Regions from separate parts of the Streptomyces sp. BR1 genome, predicted to be linked through region 3. Evidence: riboswitches for the same ligand, from Rfam matches in the RefSeq annotation. Region 3 holds a riboswitch; each other region holds the start of a gene.

Region 1 (6,024 bases), 940 kb from region 3:
TGGCCGGGCCGCTGTACCGGGAGACCGGGGCGAGCGCGATCCCGTACCCGGACGGGTCCGAACGCCCCATCCGGCACAGCCTGTACGGGCCCGGCTGGGTCACCACCTGCGTCGCCGAGCCGGTCACCTCGCCCGGTGCCCGCGTGATGCTGCTGCTCTACACACCGGGTGCCTCGCTCGTGAGCCGCCACCCGATGCTCAGCGCGCCCCTGACGAGCTGAACTTCCCGTACGCGCCGTCCGTACCACCGCACGACCCCGAAACCTGGGCTCTGTTCGAATTCAGAGGAACGAAATCCAGCCGTCTCAACTAGGTTGATATTTCGCCCGTTGGCCTCTCGAAGGGGAGCCCCGTCGTGCCCGTACACATAGCCCTTCCCTCCGTCGTCCTGCCGGAGCACATAGTCGCCACGGATGAGATCTGTGCGGACATACGGCGGGCCCACCCCGACCGGCCGCGGCTTGAGGCGCATCTGCGGATCGCCCGCGCGACCACCGTCCGGACCCGCCGTTTCACCCGCCCGCTGCACGCTCCGACCGTGGCCGGAAACGCCACCATCGAGGAGCGGAACCGGGCCGCGTACGAGGACGCGCTGCGGCTTGCGGCGCAGGCGGGGCGGGAGGCACTCGCGCACGCCGGACTGGAACCGGACGACATCGACTGCGTCATCACCAGCCACACCACCTCGTGGACCGTGCCGTCCCTCGATGTCGCGCTCGTACGGGAGCTGGGCCTGCGACCCGACGTACGGCGGATCCCGATGGCCACCGTCGGCTGCGCGGGCGGCGCGCACGGTCTGGTCCGGGCGCACCAGGACATCGCCGCGCACCCCGGCTCCCACGTCCTCGTCGTCGTCGCGGAGTGCCTGTCCACGGCCACGTACAACCACACGGACACCAGCCGCGAGTCGATGATCTACAAGGTGCTCTTCGGGGACGGCTCGGGCGCGGTCGTCGTCTCCGACACCCCCGCCTGGGCCGGGCCGAGCTTCGTCATCGAGGACACCTTCGAGTACGTGCTGCCCGACAGCATCGACCGCTACCAGGGGCGCCTGTCGGGCGCAGGGTTGCACTTCGACTCCACCTCCGCCGCCACCGCCGCCCTCAACGACAGCCTGCCGGCGGTACGCAAGTGGCTCGGCGGCAGCGGCCGGGCGCTGGAGTTCGCGGTCGTCCACCCCGGCGGGCCCCGGGTCCTGGAGGACGCCGCCGTCGGCTTCGGGCTCAACGGCGACCGCGACCACGGCGACCTGCGGCACGCCTGGGCGAGCCTGGCCGCCAACGGGAACCTCGGCGGCTCGGCCGTCCTCGACGTGCTCGCCCGCACCTTCGCGCAGGCCCCCGCCGACCGCCAGTACGGCCTGATCATCGGCTTCGGCCCGGGGTTCGTGCTCGCCGCGTCCCGGGGGCACTGGTCGGCCTGAACCGGCCCGATGGGGTGGCTCACGCCAATCCGGTACGGAGCACCTCCCCGCATGCCGTACAGTTGTGTTTACCGACGCGGGGTGGAGCAGCTCGGTAGCTCGCTGGGCTCATAACCCAGAGGTCGCAGGTTCAAATCCTGTCCCCGCTACTGAAGTCCACAGGGCCCGGCACATATGTGCCGGGCCCTGTGGCGTTTCACAGAAACTCGTCACTTACGTAAAGTACTGTCCCCATTACCATGCGCGAGCACGCGGCGGGGCTGCTGGAATCGATGGCCCGGATCGGGGCGGCGACGCGGCGGAGAGTGCCCGTCGTGCCGCTGTTCCTCGCCGCGTGCGCGCTGCTGATGTGCGTCTCGTTCCCGCTGCCGCCGGTCGCCGTGCCCTGGCTGTCCGCGCCGGGGCACACCAAGGGCGGCGTCCCGGCCGTGCACGGGCCCCCTGCGACCCGTCGGCACGCCAGAGGGACGTGCGTACGGGGGCTCGCCGGGCCCCGACGGTGCCGGGCGAGGCTCATCGCGACCGGGGCCGACCGCCACTGACCCGGTAGCCCGGTTGGCCGAGGTGCGGTCGCCGTGGCGCACGCCGCCCGACAGCCTGGGTGGGGCACGGAATGTCGGCAGCCCGGCGGACGCGCAGGGAGACGACAGGTGCGGCAGCGAGGAGAGGACGAGGGGCCCGGGCGCCTCGACCAGGTGGCGGGTGCCGCCCGACTGCGGCGGCTCGGCCTCGTCCGCGTCCTGCCCGCGCTGCTCCTCGTCGTCGGTGTCGTCTTCGACGTCTCGACGCCGCCCGATCTCACCGCCGCCGCCCTCTACTCGGCCGCGCCCCTGATCGCCGCCTCGTTCTTCGGCCGGGTCGGCACCGCCGTCATCGGCGCGGCCGCCGTCGGGGCGGTGGTGCTCACCGACGCCTTCCACGACATCCCCAGCACCGCCGAGGCGGTCAGCGAGCTGTTCACCGTGTTCACCGTCGCGATCCTGGCCCTGGTCATCAACCGCACCCTGCGCCGCAGCGGCGAGCGCCTGGCCTCCGCGCGCGTGATCGCGGAGACCGCCCAGCGCGCGGTGCTGCCCAAGCCGTCCGGCCGTATCGGCGGACTCCAGGTCGCCGCGCGCTACGAGGCGGCGCAGGCGGGCGCGTTCATCGGGGGCGACCTCTTCGCCGTCCAGGACACGCCGTACGGGGTGCGGCTCGTCGTCGGGGACGTGCGGGGCAAGGGGCTCGGGGCGGTGGAGGCGGTGGCCGTGGTCATCGGGGCGTTCCGGGAGGCCGCCGAGCAGGAGCCGTCACTGGAGGACGTGGCCGGGCGGCTGGAGCGGGCGCTCGCCCGCGAGGGCACCCGGCGCGACGGCCTTGACGCCTTCGAGGGCTTCACCACCGCCGTGCTCGCCGAGATCCCGCCCGGCCGCGAGTGCGTACGCCTGGTGAACCGGGGGCACCCCGAGCCGCTGCTCCTCCACGCGGACGGCAGGCTCGACGCGCTCACCCCGGCCGACCCCGCGCTGCCGCTGGGGATGGCGGAGCTCGGGGTGTGGCCGGACCGGGCGGACGCGTACCCGTTCCCGCCCGGCGCGACGCTGCTGCTCTACACCGACGGCCTCTCCGAGGCCCGCGCGGCCGAGGCCCCGGGCGACTTCTACGATCCGCACGAGCGGCTGCGCGGCCGCATCTTCCCGGGTCCGGAGGAGCTGCTGGACGCGCTCGTCGACGACGTGCGCAGACATACGGGCGGGGGCGCGAGCGACGACATGGCGCTGCTCGCGGTGAGCCGCCCGGGGGTGCGCCAGCCTGAGCGGCGCCGGACGATGCCGGTGGTGCCATGACCCCGGTCGAGCCGCCTCGTAACCCTTCGTAGCCGAACGGCCCCGCAGTGCACGCCATTTGACGCACTGTCATTAAGGATCAACGGGAACAGCTTGGAAACAGGTCCCGGTGTCTATTAACGTTCGATAACGCAGCGCGGTCGTCCCAGCCGTCGCCTAGGCGGCACCGTGCGCACGCGCCGAATCCCGCAAGGGAACCGGGGAACCACCAACTTGGGGTGAATCGGGCACCTTCGCACTTCTCTGAGGTGCCCGTAGGAGACCTTCCTGCTCCGAACCCGTCAGCTAACCCGGTAGGCGAGAAGGAAGGAAAGGAGTGCGCCCCCGTGGCGTCCAACGAGCCTGCCCTCGGCACCCCGCCGGTTCCCCCCGTCTCCCTGTACGGGGCCCCGCCCAGTGACACCGAGGTGTGGGAGCCGTGGGACCCCACCGAGGAGTCCCTGCGTGCCGTACGCGGCCGGCACCGCGTCGCCAAGCAGCGCGGCGGGCTCGCCCGCAGCTCCACCGTCCTCGGCGTCGGCGTCATCGCGGCCGTCGGCGCGGGCGGCATGGCCAGCGCGCAGACCAAGCCGCCGGTCTCCATATCCCTGCCCGACTCGGTCGCCGACAAGCTCCCGGACGTCAAGTCCCTGCCGGGCGTGGGCACGTTGATATCGGACATCGCGGGCGACGACACCCCGGATACGTCCCCGACCGCCAAGGCCGACCGGGCCGTGGCGAGCGCCCCGCTCACCATGGCGGGCGTCTCAAGGGCCGAGGCCGAGCAGGGCGCCACCGACGCGGGCGAGGCCCTGCGCGCCCGCATCCTCCAGCAGGCCGAACAGCAGCAGAACAACGCCGAGGCCGAGGCCAAGGCGAGTGCCGAGAAGGCAGCGGCCGACAAGGCCGCGGCCGAGGCGAAGGCCGCGCAGACCGCGGCGCAGCAGAAGGCGGCGGCCGAGAAGAAGGCCGCCGAGGAGGCCGCCGCGAAGAAGGCCGAGGAGGAACGCCTCGCCGAGCTCGCCAAGAGCTACTCGCTGCCGGTCGCTTCGTACACGATCACCTCGACGTTCGGCGAGGCCGGTTCGATGTGGGCCTCCGGCCACCACACGGGCCTCGACTTCGCCGCCCCGACCGGTACGCCGCTGAAGGCGATCCACAGCGGCACGGTCAAGTCGGCGGGCTGGTCCGGCTCGTACGGCTACCGCACGGTCATCGAGCTGGACGACGGCTCCGAGCTCTGGTTCTGCCACCAGTCGTCGATCGCGGTCAGCGCGGGCCAGCAGGTCAGCACGGGCGACACGATCGGCCGCGTCGGCGCCACCGGCAACGTCACGGGCCCGCATCTGCACCTGGAGGTGCACACGCCGGACGGCACGGGCATCGACCCGATGGCGTGGCTGCAGTCGAAGGGGCTCAACCCGTAGGTCGGGTGGGGCTCCACCCCGGGTCGGGTGCGGTCCGGGGTTCCCGTCCGGGTTCCGGATCGGGCCGCGTATCCGGAATACCCGTGCCCCACAACGCCGTTGCCCCCTCATGACCTCTCTGCGCCCGCTCGGTGCCTCGGACCTTTCCGTCTTCCCGCTCGCCCTCGGCGGCAACGTCTTCGGCTGGACCGCCGACGAGGCGGCGTCGTTCGCCGTGCTCGACGCGTATACCGCCGCCGGCGGCAACTTCGTGGACACGGCCGACGTGTACTCGCAGTGGGCCCCGGGCAACGAGGGCGGTGAGTCCGAGCGGATCATCGGCCGGTGGCTCGCCGCGCGCGGCAACCGCGAGGACGTCGTCGTCGCCACCAAGGTCGGCGCCCACCTCACGTACAAGGGCCTCGCGCCCACCACGATCAAGGCCGCCGTCGAGGAGTCCCTGCGCCGCCTCGGCACCGACTACATCGACCTCTACTACACGCACTTCGACGACGAGTCCGTCCCCGTCGAGGAGATCGTCACCGCCCTCGACCAGCTGGTGCGGGACGGCAAGGTCCGCGCGGTCGCCGCCTCCAACATCTCCCCGGCGCGGCTCCAGGACTCGCTGGACTTCGCGGACCGCGAGGGCCTGGCCAAGTACGTCGCCCTCCAGCCGCACTACAACCTGGTCTCCCGCGACACGTACGAGGGCGGCCTCCAGGACACCGCCGCCCGCTCGGGCCTGGCCGCCGTCCCGTACTTCTCGCTCGCCGCCGGGTTCCTCACCGGCAAGTACCGCCCGGGCGTGGCGGTCGACAGCGAGCGGGCCGGCAAGGCGGGCCAGTACCTTGAGAGCGACCGGGGCATAAAGGTGCTGGCCGCGCTCGACCGGATCGCGCGCGAGCGCGAGGTCGCGCACGCCACCGTCGCGCTCGCCTGGCTCGCCGCCCAGCCGACCGTCGTCGCCCCGATCGCCTCGGCCCGTACGGTCGAGCAGCTGCCCGCCCTCGTCGCGGTCGCCGACTTGGAGCTCACGGACGCGGAGCTGAGCGAGCTGAAGACCGCGTCGGCGTAAGGCGCAGCAACTGTACGGGGGTCAGCGCAGGTAGGGGTTGTACGGCGCGGACTGCTCGGGGGAGGGAGCGGGGGCGTGGCCTGGGCCGTGCGGTGCCTGTGTGCCGTACGGGGTCTCGTAGCCGTACGGGGCGTAGGACGCCGGGGGGTTGTACGGGGCGCGGGGGCCGTACGGGTGCGGCTGGGGCGGGATCCAGATGCGGCCCGCCGCGCCCGCCGCGTACAGCAGCGCGGGACCGGCGACGGCCTTGCGCTCCCACAGATGGTGCAGCAGCTCCTGCTCGCGGGCCGTGAAGTCCGCTCCCGCCGAGCCCTG
Region 2 (6,024 bases), 4.1 Mb from region 3:
CGTGCTCCAGGCCGGTGCCGCCCCCGCCAAGCAGCACGGTGCCGCCGCCCGGCACGTCCTGCTGATCTCCGTGGACGGCCTGCGCCAGGCCGACCTCGCCCGCTACACCGCGCAGCACCCGCAGTCCGCGCTCGCCCGCCTCGCACGCGGGGGAGTGCAGTACACCCACGCCGCCACCACCACGCCCTCGGACTCCTTCCCCGGGATGACCGCCCAGGTCACCGGCGGCGGCCCGGGCACCACCGGCGTCTACTACGACGACTCCTACGACCACACACTGCTCCCGGCCGGCACCACCGACTGCGCCCACACCAAGCCGGGTGCCGAGGTCGACCTCACCGAGGACCTCGACAAGGACAAGTCGGCGCTCGACGCCGGCCAGGGCCTCACCGGCCTGCCCGGCAGCATCCTGAAGATGACCGGCCGCCCGGGGACGCTGATCAACCCGGCCGCGCTGCCCGTCGACCCCAAGACCTGCAAGCCGGTGACCCCGCACGCGTATCTGCGGGTCAACACCGTCTTCGACGTGGCGCGCAAGGCGGGTCTGCGGACCGCGTGGTCGGACAAGCACGCCGCGTACGACATCCTCAACGGGCCCTCCGGCGACGGCATCCAGGACCTGTTCACGCCGGAGATCAACTCCGACGCCATCGGCTTCCCGAAGGGGACCGACTGGACCAAGGACAACCGGGCGACCGAGCAGTACGACCACTACAAGGTCCAGGCCGTCCGCAACGAGATCGACGGCTACGACCACAGCGGCACCCACCGCACCGGCACCCCGGCGGTCTTCGGCCTCAACTTCCAGTCCGTCTCGACCGCCCAGAAGCTGCCGTCCTCCGACGGCCTCAAGGGCGGTTACGCGGCCAAGGACGTGCCCGGGCCGCTGGTCGCCAAGAACCTCGACTTCGTCGACACCGAAATCGGCTCGCTGGTCGCCGAGTTGAAGGCGCGCCACCTCGACGGCAGCACCACCGTCATCCTCTCCGCCAAGCACGGCCAGTCGCCCGCCGACCCCACCGCGCTCACCCGCGTCGACGACGGCCCGCTCGTCGACGGCCTCAACGCGGCCTGGAAGAAGGCGCACCCGGGCGCGGGCGACCTCGTCGCGCACAGCGCGGACGACGACGCCTTGCTGCTGTGGCTGGGCGACCGCTCGCAGGCCGCCGCCGAGTTCGCCAAGACGTATCTGCTGGCGCAGCACGGCACCGGCACGGACATCGACGCCAAGCCCAAGGCGTTCACGCGCGGCGGTCTGGCGACGGTGTACGCGGGCGCCGCGGCGGCCCGCCACTTCGGTGTGCGCCCCGGTGACTCCCGTGTCCCGGACGTCTTCGGCGTGGCCCAGTACGGCGTCGTCTACACCGGCGGCACCAAGAAGATCGCCGAGCACGGCGGCGCCGCCCCCGACGACGTGAACGTCCCGCTGGTCGTCTCCGGCGCGGGCGCTCCGGCGGGCGTGCGTGACGCGGCACACGTCCACACCACCCAGATCGCCCCGACCATCCTGGCCCTGCTCGGCCTGGACCCGCGCGACCTGGCGGCCGTACGCCAGGAGCACACGCGGGTGCTGCCGTTGCGCAGTGGCGCGACCCACCGTTGAAATGACGTGAGTTCACGCTCATAGCGTCACGGGCGTGCGCAGACGTTCTATCGCCGTGGCCGTCGTCGCGAATTGCGCGGCGGCCGCGTGCTTTTTCACTTTGCCCATGCGCTGGGCGAATTCCTGGGCGGTGAGCCAGTTCGACAAAATGGTGTCGAGTTCGATGAGGCTCACGTTCTGCGACTTGAGCGTATTGATCACGGACTTCATGCGGTCGATCATGGGGCCATGACGAGCCCACGCAGCAGAAGAGCCCAGTTGTTCATCGACGCCGAGCGGGACAGCCGGTTCAGCAGCAGTGCCACCGTCGACGAGCGGACCATGCTGGTCGACTTCCTGGCAGCTCAGCGCACGACGCTGGAGCTGAAGTGCGCCGGTCTGGAAGCGGAATTGTCCCGGCGTTCGGTGGCTCCCTCCACGCTGTCGCTGCTGGGGCTCGTACGCCATCTCGCCGATGTCGAACGCCGGTGGTTCCGGCAGGTCCTGGCAGGGCAGGACGCGCCGCTCCGCTTCTCCTCGGCGGCGAACCCCGACGGGGACTTCGACGACGCGGTGGCCGACCCGGCCGTCGTCGCGGAGGCGTGGGAGGCGTGGCGGGCCGAGGTGGCGTTCGCGGAGAAGTTCGTCGCCGAGGCGCCCGATCTCGACGTCGCGGGCGAGGACGCCTGGCGCGGCCCGGTGTCGCTGCGCTGGGTCGTCATCCACATGATCGAGGAGTACGCCCGGCACAACGGCCACGCCGATCTGCTGCGCGAGCGGATCGACGGAGCGCGCGGGATGTGACCGAGTGGCGGTGCTGTGACCACGCTGGACGGTCTCACCGCCGGATTCCGCGGTTGCACAGTAAGGAGTCCTGTCGCCATTGCCCGTGTCATATGTTGTCGATCAACGGGCCACTAGCCCGAGGCACTTGGGACGTGCTTGAGCGGGGCCTGGGCCGAGGTCGGCCACGGGGGCCTGTGCGATGACGATGACGAAAGGCGCACTTGATGACCATCACTGCCGCAGAGAGCTTCGAGGCCGTGTACCGGGGCGAGGGCGCGTTCGCGCTGCCGCCGTGGGACATCGGCGAGCCGCAGCCCGAGTTCGTCCGCATCGTCGAGGCCGGGGATGTCAAGGGGCGGGTTCTCGACGCGGGGTGCGGGACCGGCAGCCTGGCCCTCTACCTGGCACGTCAGGACCTTGACGTGGTGGCGCTCGACTTCTCGCCGACGGCCGTCGAGTCGGGCCGCCGCAAGGCGGCCGACCAGGGCGTGGACGTCGAGTTCGGCGTGGCGGACCTGTCGGCCGTGGAGGGTTACGACGCCGAGTTCGACACCATGCTGGACTGCGCCCTGCTGCACGCGCTGGAGGAGCCGGAGCGCGGGCGCTACATCCGTGAGCTGTACCGGATGGCGCGGCCGGGCGGCGTCGCGCACATCCTCACGTTCTCCGAGCGCGTCCCCGACTTCGTCGAGGTCGTCAAGGGCATCGGCCCGCACCGGGCCACCAAGGACGAGCTGCACGGCGAGTTCACGGCGGCGGGCTGGGACGTGCTGTCGATCGAGGAAGGCACCATCGTCGGGCAGATCGCCGTCACGGAGATGGCCTCCGAGCTGGGCGCCGAGGTCACCACCCGGATCGACCTGCCGTCCTGGCTGCTGAAGGCCCGGCGCCCGCTGTAGCCGCGCGCATGGCTGCGTAATGTCCGAAATGATCCTTCAGGGTCACTTTCTTGCTTATTTCGCTAATGATGCCACTGCGGGTGAATACGTAAATTAGGCGGCATTTACGTGCCGCTTGCCGGGGCGTTGTTTTCGGCCCGGGAAAGTGAAGTGGGTCACGTGGTCGGTCGCAGGCCCAAGGTCGGCGGCCGACCAATTCCCTTTGCGGCGAAGGCGAGTTGAGGATTCCGGTCGGGCGCGTGCGGGGCGCCTGTCTTGCAGTGGATCTTTATCTGATATGGCGCGGTGAATTCGGTCCTTGTTTCTCCCGGACCTATTCGCTTACGGTCACGGCTAAATCCGGATGGACCGCCGAATCCTGCCGCCGTCCGGATACCTCCCACACACGAATGGCAGGAGCGGGGGACCCAAGTAGGCCGCCGGTCCGGTTTCCGGAACGGCTCGGGGTCAAGCCGCGTGCGCCGCGGCCGGGCATCTCCTGCCCGAACCCGACAGCTCACCTCGCAGGCGAAGGAGAGGAATTCGCCATGGCCGCAAAGGGTAAGCACCGCCGACCCAAGTCCAACTCCCTTACCCGTGGCCTCGCCGCCGCCGGTACGGGGGGCGCCGCGCTCGTCATCCCCGTGATGGGTGCGACCACCGCCGGTGCCGCACCCGCCGTGACGTACTCCGCCCCCACGATGAAGGCGTCGGTCCTCGCGGCCGCCAAGCCGGCCGTGGTGAAGGCCGTGGCGAAGAGCGCCCCCACCAGCTACTCGGTCGTCGCCGGTGACTCGCTCGCCAAGATCGCCCACGACCTCGATGTGAGCGGCGGCTGGAAGGCGCTCTACCAGGACAACCGCCAGGCCATCGGCGGCGACCCGACCATGATCCACCCCGGCCTCACGCTCACGATCGGCAAGCAGGCCCAGACCTCGGCCACCGCCGACCGCGCGGCCACCACCACCCGCGCCGACCGCTCCGCGCGCTCGACCACCCTCACCCAGGCCACCGCCGCCGTCGCGAAGACGACGTCGTACGCGAACAACCTCGACGGGTGGATCCGGCAGTCGCTGGACATCATGGCCCAGCACGGTATCCCCGGCAGCTACGACGGTATCTACCGCAACGTCATGCGCGAGTCGTCGGGCAACCCGCTGGCCATCAACAACTGGGACTCCAACGCCGCCGCCGGAATCCCGTCCAAGGGCCTCCTCCAGGTCATCGACCCCACCTTCCAGGCTTACCACGTGCCCGGCACGTCGACGGACAGCTACGACCCCGTCGCCAACATCACCGCCGCGTGCAACTACGCGGCGAGCCACTACGGGTCGATCGACAACGTGAACGGCGCCTACTGACCGGACCCCGGGCAACAGGTCACCTTCCTCGCCACTTCGTCGGGGCGATACCCCCCGGGGTACGCTGGCACGGATGCGCAGCGAGGAAGGACCGCCCATGGCCAGGACCGTCGACGAGGAAGCCACCACCGCCGTACTGAACCGGCTGCGCCGTGCCCAGGGGCAGCTCGCCGGTGTCATCGCCATGATCGAGGCCGGGCGCGACTGCAAGGACGTCGTCACGCAGCTCGCCGCCGTGTCCCGCGCGCTCGACCGCGCGGGATTCAAGATCGTGGCCAGCGGTATGCGCCAGTGCATGGCGGCGGCGGACGGCGAGACCCCGCCGATGACCGAGGCCGAACTCGAACGCCTCTTCCTCGCGCTCGCCTGACGGGGAGGGGGCGCAGCGGTCGGCCCGGTCCGCTTCGGCGAAGTGCCGTGACATCACGGCGAGTTGTCACTGTTCGCGATGCACCCGCAGCATCGGCACCTCGAACGACATCTCCGATACGCCGGGTTGTGGCGGTGGGTGGTAACGGCCCGCGCAGACCGACAGGTTGACGATGAGGTGGGCCCGCCAGTGCCGGCCCACTCCGCGCTGATCGGAGAAGACAGCCGCACCGTTCACCCACCAGGTGACCGACCCCGCGCCGAACTCCACCCGTAGGTCGACGAGGCCGCCGGGGCGGACGGCCGGGTCGCGGTGGTAGTGGTGCGCGCCTCTGACGTGGTTGGACAGCTCCAGCAGATCCGGGTTGTCCGGGTGGTACTCGAACACGTCGATCTCCTGGCCGCCGTCCCGCCAGGTCCAGATCGCGGGCCACGCCCCCAGCTCCTGCGGGAGCCGTACGCGTGCGTCGAGTACGTCCCCGGCGCACACCATGAAGTCCTCGTCGCCGCCTTCCGTGGTCAGCAGTCCCGTACTCCACGTCCCCTCGGGGCGGCGCCGTGCCCGGAAGGTTCCGGTGCGGCTGTAGGAGGGGTCGGCGACCAGGTGGTCCAGCTTGTCGTCGCCGGGGTTGACCGGACCGCCGTCCGGATACGCCCAGGAGCGGCCCGCGACCCACTGTGCGGGCGAAGCGAAGTCGGCGGTGAAGAGCACGGCCACACTCTGGCACGAACCGGGCACGCTCCGGCACGAAGCGGCGCCCAGGCCCGCCGAGCACCCCCTGCGGTGTGCTTTACGTAAGCAAATATGTGATGTCACCGTTCGAAAACTTGGGCAATGGGCGGCGAAGTTCCATGGTGCTCCAGGTGAAAATTGAGCATTTGCTGTACGGGGCGACCCTGCCGTGCTACTGTTGATCCAGTTGCAGTTGTGGTTCCCAAAAACTTCAAGTGCCTTGACGGTCTTCTTCCGTCGGGCACTTTTGTATTTCCGGTGCTTTTCCGGACGGGGCAATCATCACGGCGACGCCGGGGTCCGCACAGTGTGGAC
Region 3 (6,024 bases):
CGTCAGACGGGTCAGCCCTTGAAGCGCGGGAACGCGCTGCGGCCCGCGTACACCGCCGCGTCGTCGAGGATCTCCTCGATGCGCAGCAGCTGGTTGTACTTGGCGACGCGGTCCGAGCGGGCCGGGGCGCCGGTCTTGATCTGGCCGCAGTTCACCGCGACCGCGAGGTCGGCGATGGTGACGTCCTCGGTCTCGCCGGAGCGGTGCGACATCATGCACTTGAAGCCGTTGCGCTGGGCGAGCTCGACGGCGTCCAGGGTCTCGGTCAGCGAGCCGATCTGGTTGACCTTGACGAGCAGGGCGTTCGCGGAGCCCTCCTCGATGCCGCGGGCCAGACGCTCCGGGTTGGTGACGAACAGGTCGTCGCCGACGATCTGGACCTTGGAGCCCAGGCGCGAGGTGATGGTGTTCCAGCCGGCCCAGTCGTCCTCGTACAGCGGGTCCTCGATGGAGACCAGCGGGTACGCGGAGACGAGCTCCTCGTAGTACTCGGTCATCTCGGCGGCCGAGCGGGACTTGCCCTCGAACTCGTACTTGCCGTCCTTGTAGAACTCGGACGCGGCGACGTCGAGCGCCAGCGCGATGTCCTTGCCCGGGGTGTAGCCGGCCTCCTTGACGGCCTCAAGGATGAGGTCCAGGGCAGCGCGGTTGGACTCCAGGTTCGGGGCGAAGCCGCCCTCGTCACCGAGGCCGGTCGACAGACCCTTGTTCTTCAGGACCTTCTTGAGGGTGTGGTAGACCTCGGCACCCCAGCGAAGGGCCTCGGAGAAGGACTCCGCGCCGATCGGGGCGATCATGAACTCCTGGATGTCCACGTTGGAGTCGGCGTGCGACCCACCGTTGAGGATGTTCATCATCGGCACCGGGAGCAGGTGCGCGTTGGGGCCGCCCAGGTAGCGGAAGAGCGGCAGGTCGCTGGCCTCGGAGGCGGCGTGCGCGACGGCGAGGGAGACGCCGAGGATGGCGTTGGCGCCCAGCGAGCCCTTGTTGTCCGTGGCGTCCAGGTCGAACATCGCCTGGTCGATCAGGCGCTGCTCGGTGGCGTCGTAGCCGACGAGCTCCGGGCCGATCTGCTCGATCACGGCGAGGACGGCCTTCTCGACGCCCTTGCCCTGGTAACGGTTGGGGTCACCGTCACGCAGTTCGATGGCCTCGAAGGCACCGGTGGAGGCACCCGAGGGGACGGCGGCACGGCCGGTGCTGCCGTCGTCGAGGCCGACCTCGACCTCGACCGTGGGGTTGCCTCGGGAGTCCAGGATTTCCCGGGCTACGACGACGTCGATGGACGGCACGAGCATCTCCTTCTGGGATGTGACGCGAATACGCCGGGCCGCGTGGTCCGGCACCCCTGAGCCTAACCGTCTCCAGGGCATCGGCCAGTCCACCGACCGGCCCGTGGGACGAAACGGGGGGCAAAATGTTCCTGAACGAAACAAAGCCCCGCCGCGACGCGTACGGGGGATGACGCGTCGGGGCGGGAGTCTGTGTGGGGTCCGCCCACGGCCCGGGTTCAGCTTTCAGCTGAGCGGGCCGCTGCGCGGTCCGTGCGGGTCCGTTGTGGCTTGTCGCGCGGTTCCCCGCGCCCCTCAAATGGGCCCTTCGGGCCCTCCTAGGGGCGCGGGGCTGTATCGATTTGCGGCTCCGCCGCGTGGGCACGAGCAACCCAGCACGGTCCGCAGCCGAACCGCTCAGCTCAGGTGGAGCTGCTGACCGGGGAAGATCAGGTTCGCGTCCTTCACGACGTCCTTGTTCAGCTCGAACAGCTTCTGCCAGCCGCCCTTGACGCCGTGCGCGTCCGCGATGGAGCCGAGGGTGTCGCCGGACACGACCTTGTACTCGCCGTCGCCCGTCTTGACCGGCGCCGGGCGGGACTCGCCACGGGACGCGGGGGCCGACTCGCGCTGCGGGGCCGGTGCGGCCTTCGGCGCGGCCTTCTTCGGGGCGGCCTTCGGAGCCGCCTGCTTCGAAGAAGAGGACGAGCCCGACGTGTCGACGTTCGGGGACGCGCCACCGGACGTCAGGTTGCCCGCGCCCGCGCAGCCCCAGGCGCCCGGACCCTGCATCGCGAGCAGCTTCTCGGCGGTGGCTATCTGCTGGCCCTTGGTGGCCAGGTCGGCGCGCGAGGCGTACTGGGTGCCGCCGGCGGCCGCCCAGGAGGACTGCGAGAACTGCAGGCCGCCGTAGTAGCCGTTGCCGGTGTTGATGGACCAGTTGCCGCCGGACTCGCACTGGGCGACCGCGTCCCAGGTGGCGACGGAGGCGGCGGAGGCCGAGCCGGTCGCCATCAGCGGGGCGGCGACGGCCGCGCCGGTGACACCGGCGAGCGTGGCGATACGGGTGGCCTTGCTGGGGCGACGGTGCTTGCCCTTGCCGGAAAGCAGCATGGAGTGTCTCCTCACCGACGCCTGCGAGGTGAGCTGTCGGGTTCGGGCGAGTGAGTGGCCCGGTCGCGCCTTTCGGCACGTCTTCACCCCAAGCCGGTCCATGGCCGTCTCGTACGTCGCGCCGTATGGCGTGCGTCCTTCAACGGCCGGGCCCGGCACTTACCTTGGGTCCCCCGCTCCTGCCTACGGCGCGTCAAGCGTCGACTGTTCCCCCGCGACCGACGGCAGGATTCGGCGTTTCCGGTCGGAGGGGCTCGTGGTGACGAGCGCTCCGACCGTAAACACACCAACCCCCGATGTTCAAAGGGGCACATCGGGGAGAAATCGCCCGCGGCCACCCTTCCGTATCGCCTGTTTCCGCAGGTGAGGGGCGTCCCGTACGTACCGGACGTACGGGGCACACCAGTTGGCGGAAAGAGACTCATGTCTCACTTGCGCAGAAGTGGACATACGCCCCTGAACTACCCGTGAGTGATGGTCGGGTTGTCCGTCTTTGTCGGGTTCAGGTCAAGGCTCTGGCCGGGCAGGATGAGGTCCGGGTCGGAGCCGATCGTCTTCTGGTTCGCCTTGTAGAGCGCCGACCAGCCGCCCTCGACCTTGTGCGAGCGCGAGATGTCCCACAGGCTGTCGCCGGCGCGGACGGTGTAGTCGCCGGGCGCCGTCGTGGCGTCGCCCGCCGTACGTGAGTCGGCGTCACCTCGCGAGGCGCGGGGCTGCGACTCATGGGTGTCGTCCGTGGTGCCCGGGACGGTGGTCGCGGGCGCGCCGGTCTCGGCCGGGTCGGGAGCGCCGCGGTGCTTGCCGGGCGTCGAGCCGGAGGGCGTGGTGGGCGCCGGGGTCTTCTTGGCGGGCGCGGACGGCGTCGAGCCCGTCTTGCCGTCCTTGTCCGTCGACGGGGTCGTGGACGGCTTCGGCGCGGTGGAGGCGGAGTCGGAGGGCGTGCTCGGCGCCGGAGTCTTCTTCGCGGGCGCGGACGGCGTCGCGTCGTCGTCCGGGGTCGTGGGCGCCGGGGAGGGCGTCGCGCCCGGGTCGACGGCCGGCGTACCGCCGCCGCTGGTGAGCCCGGAGACCTCGGTGCAGCTGGTGAACGCCTTCGGGCCCTTGGCCGCGAGCACCTTCTCGCCGATGGCTATCTGCTGCGCGCGGCTGGCCATGTCGGGCCGCTCGGCGTACGCGGTGCCGCCGTACGTCTCCCAGGTCTCCTGCGAGAGCTGGAGCCCGCCATACAGGCCGTTGCCGAAGTCGGCGCTCCACGAGCCACCGCTCTCGCACTCGGCGACCCGGTCCCAGGTAGTCGCCGAGGCCGCGTTCGCGCCGCTGGCCGCGAAGAGCGGCAGCGCGAGGGCGGAGCCCGTCACCCCTGCCGCGACGACGAGGGCGGGAGCCTGGCGAGGTCGTCGGTGACGTCCGTTCCCGGAGCGCATGCTGTGGCCTTCCGTGTGACTACGTCGGTGACTGCGGAGCCGGTTGGTGAACCGGTTGCCGAGTCGAGGGGTGAACGTAGCCCTACTCGAACGCTTGTCACAAGTCGATGCACCCGCGATAACGCGAAAGTCACAGTTTTGACGGACCGTCAGGTTACCGGCGGTGCGACGGGGGTGTGAACTCGACCGGGAGTGTGCGCAGTCCGCGCATGATGAGTCCGCCGCGCCAGCGCAAATCGGCAGGATCCGCCCCTAGCTGCAGGTCAGGAAGGCGCCGCAGCAACGTCGCGAGCGCCGCCTTCGCCTCAAGCCGGGCCAGCGGCGCACCCAGGCAGTAGTGGATGCCGTGCCCGTATCCGAGGTGCTGGTTGTCGCGGCGGCCGAGGTCGAGCCTGTCCGGATCCTCGAACCGGTCCGGGTCGCGGTCGGCGGAGGCGAGGACGACGAGCACCGGGTCGCCCGCCGCGATGTCCTGGCCGCCGATCCGCAGCGGACTCGTGGCGAACCGCCAGGTGGCGAGCTCCACCGGGCCGTCATAGCGCAGCAGTTCCTCGACGCCGGTGTCCAGCAGGTCCGACTCGCCCGCCGCGAGCGAGGCTTGCAGCCGCTCGCGCTGGTCGGGGTTGCGCAGCAGCGCGTACATCCCGTTGCCGATGAGGTTCACGGTCGTCTCGAAACCGGCGAACAGGAGGATGAAGGCCATCGCGGCGGCCTCGTTCTCGGTGAGGTGCTCGCCGTGGTCGCTCGCCCGGATCAGACCCGAGATGAGGTCGTCGCCGGGATTCTCCCTTTTACGGTGGATGAGTTCCAGCAGATAGCCGCGCATCTTCTTCACCGAGCGGGCGACACCGCCGCGCGGGCCCCCGCCGTGGCGGATCATCATGCCCGCCCAGTCGCGGAAGTCGTCCTGGTCCTCGCGGGGCACGCCGAGCAGGTCGCAGATCGCGTAGATGGGGAGCGGGAACGCGAACTCATGGATGAGGTCGGCCTCCCCCTTCTCCGCGAACCGGCCGATCAGACCATCCGTCAGTTCCTGTACCCGGGGCGCGAATTCGGCGACCGTACGGGGAGTGAACGCCTTCGACACGAGGCGGCGCAGCCGGGTGTGGTCCGGCGGGTCGATGTTCAGCAGATGGGTCATCAGGTCGGCCTTGCGCTCGCCCGGGATGCCCGTCTTGCCCTTGGCGTGCGCGGGCTCATCGTGGTGCGCGGGGTTCTTGGAGAGCCGCTGGTCGGCGAGCGCCTGCTTGGCGTCCGCGTACCGGGTCACCAGCCACGCCTCCACACCGCTGGGCAGCTTGGTGCGATGCACCGGCGAGTGCTCGCGCAGCCAGCCGTACGCGGGGTAGGGGTCGGTGGCGAACTCCCAGGTGAACATTTCCGGAGCGGGGTCCTCGCCGGACGGGCAGGAACGAGGAGCGGCATCCGGGGCCGAGCCATGAGCGGGCGCGACCGGGTCCTGGCCGGACGAGCCGGGGTTCTGGTCGGCCGAGGCCGGATCCTGGCCGGGCGGAGTCGAGGGCTGCACAGCCGTCAGGCCTTTTCCGCCGTGCGGATCGCGTCCCGGTACGCGCGGGCCGCCGCGCGCAGGGCCGCCTCCGGGTCCGTGCCGTCGGCCTCGGCCGCGACCGCGAGGGCGAGCAGGCGGTAGCCGATGCCCTCGCCGGTGGGCAGCGGGACGTCCAGGCCCGCCATGCGCACCCGGGACGCCAGCTTCGCGGCGAGCGCGAGGCCGGGCTGGCCGACGGGGACGCCGTCGGTCACCGACTCGCGCTGCTTCTCCGCCGCCTTCTGCCGCAGCCAGTGCTCCTTGACCTCCTCGGGCGTCTCGGCGCGCTCGTCGCCGAAGACGTGCGGGTGGCGGTGGATCAGCTTCTCGACGATGGTCCCGGCCACGTCGTCGACCGAGAACGGCTCCTCTTCGTCCTCTTCCGCGATACGCGCGTGGAAGACGACCTGGAGCAGCACGTCCCCCAGCTCCTCGCGCAGCTCGTCGCGGTCGCCCTCCTCGACGGCCTCGACCAGTTCGTACGCCTCCTCAAGCGCGTACTTCGCCAGCCCCTTGTGGGTCTGCTGCGCCGACCACGGGCACTCGCGGCGGATGCGGTCCATGACCTGGACCAGGTCGAGCAGCCGGGCGCCCGGCAGGTCGTACGAGCCGGGCAGCAGCTCCAGGTCCGGCATGGAGACCCGGCCCGAACCGGCGAGCCGGGCCA

The links. A riboswitch is a leader RNA that binds a small molecule or an ion and turns the genes downstream of it on or off. The one in region 3 is predicted to bind cyclic di-AMP.
Region 1: another riboswitch for cyclic di-AMP. It lies ahead of ACT1U9_RS14340 (M23 family metallopeptidase); the one in region 3 lies ahead of ACT1U9_RS18690 (transglycosylase family protein).
Region 2: another riboswitch for cyclic di-AMP. It lies ahead of ACT1U9_RS00590 (transglycosylase SLT domain-containing protein); the one in region 3 lies ahead of ACT1U9_RS18690 (transglycosylase family protein).

Annotation. Positions count from the first base shown of each region.
Region 1 is NZ_CM126252.1:3,332,111-3,338,134, reverse strand. Features, by position in the region: gene ACT1U9_RS14365 (MmyB family transcriptional regulator) at 1-221, shown strand, start outside; gene ACT1U9_RS14360 (PhlD) at 356-1,423, shown strand; tRNA gene ACT1U9_RS14355 (tRNA-Met) at 1,499-1,572, shown strand; gene ACT1U9_RS14350 (hypothetical protein) at 1,663-1,965, shown strand; gene ACT1U9_RS14345 (PP2C family protein-serine/threonine phosphatase) at 2,074-3,249, shown strand; cyclic di-AMP (ydaO/yuaA leader) riboswitch at 3,417-3,564, shown strand; gene ACT1U9_RS14340 (M23 family metallopeptidase) at 3,576-4,655, shown strand; gene ACT1U9_RS14335 (aldo/keto reductase) at 4,765-5,709, shown strand; gene ACT1U9_RS14330 (PrsW family glutamic-type intramembrane protease) at 5,731-6,024, opposite strand, start outside.
Region 2 is NZ_CM126252.1:132,516-138,539, reverse strand. Features, by position in the region: gene ACT1U9_RS00610 (alkaline phosphatase family protein) at 1-1,603, shown strand, start outside; gene ACT1U9_RS00605 (hypothetical protein) at 1,622-1,825, opposite strand; gene ACT1U9_RS00600 (DinB family protein) at 1,832-2,386, shown strand; gene ACT1U9_RS00595 (class I SAM-dependent methyltransferase) at 2,593-3,267, shown strand; cyclic di-AMP (ydaO/yuaA leader) riboswitch at 3,607-3,790, shown strand; gene ACT1U9_RS00590 (transglycosylase SLT domain-containing protein) at 3,795-4,607, shown strand; gene ACT1U9_RS00585 (metal-sensitive transcriptional regulator) at 4,681-4,977, shown strand; gene ACT1U9_RS00580 (beta-glucanase) at 5,044-5,688, opposite strand.
Region 3 is NZ_CM126252.1:4,275,180-4,281,203, reverse strand. Features, by position in the region: gene eno (phosphopyruvate hydratase) at 12-1,298, opposite strand; gene ACT1U9_RS18690 (transglycosylase family protein) at 1,689-2,384, opposite strand; cyclic di-AMP (ydaO/yuaA leader) riboswitch at 2,388-2,585, opposite strand; gene ACT1U9_RS18685 (transglycosylase family protein) at 2,846-3,808, opposite strand; gene ACT1U9_RS18680 (cytochrome P450 family protein) at 3,963-5,186, opposite strand; gene ACT1U9_RS18675 (nucleoside triphosphate pyrophosphohydrolase) at 5,342-6,024, opposite strand, start outside.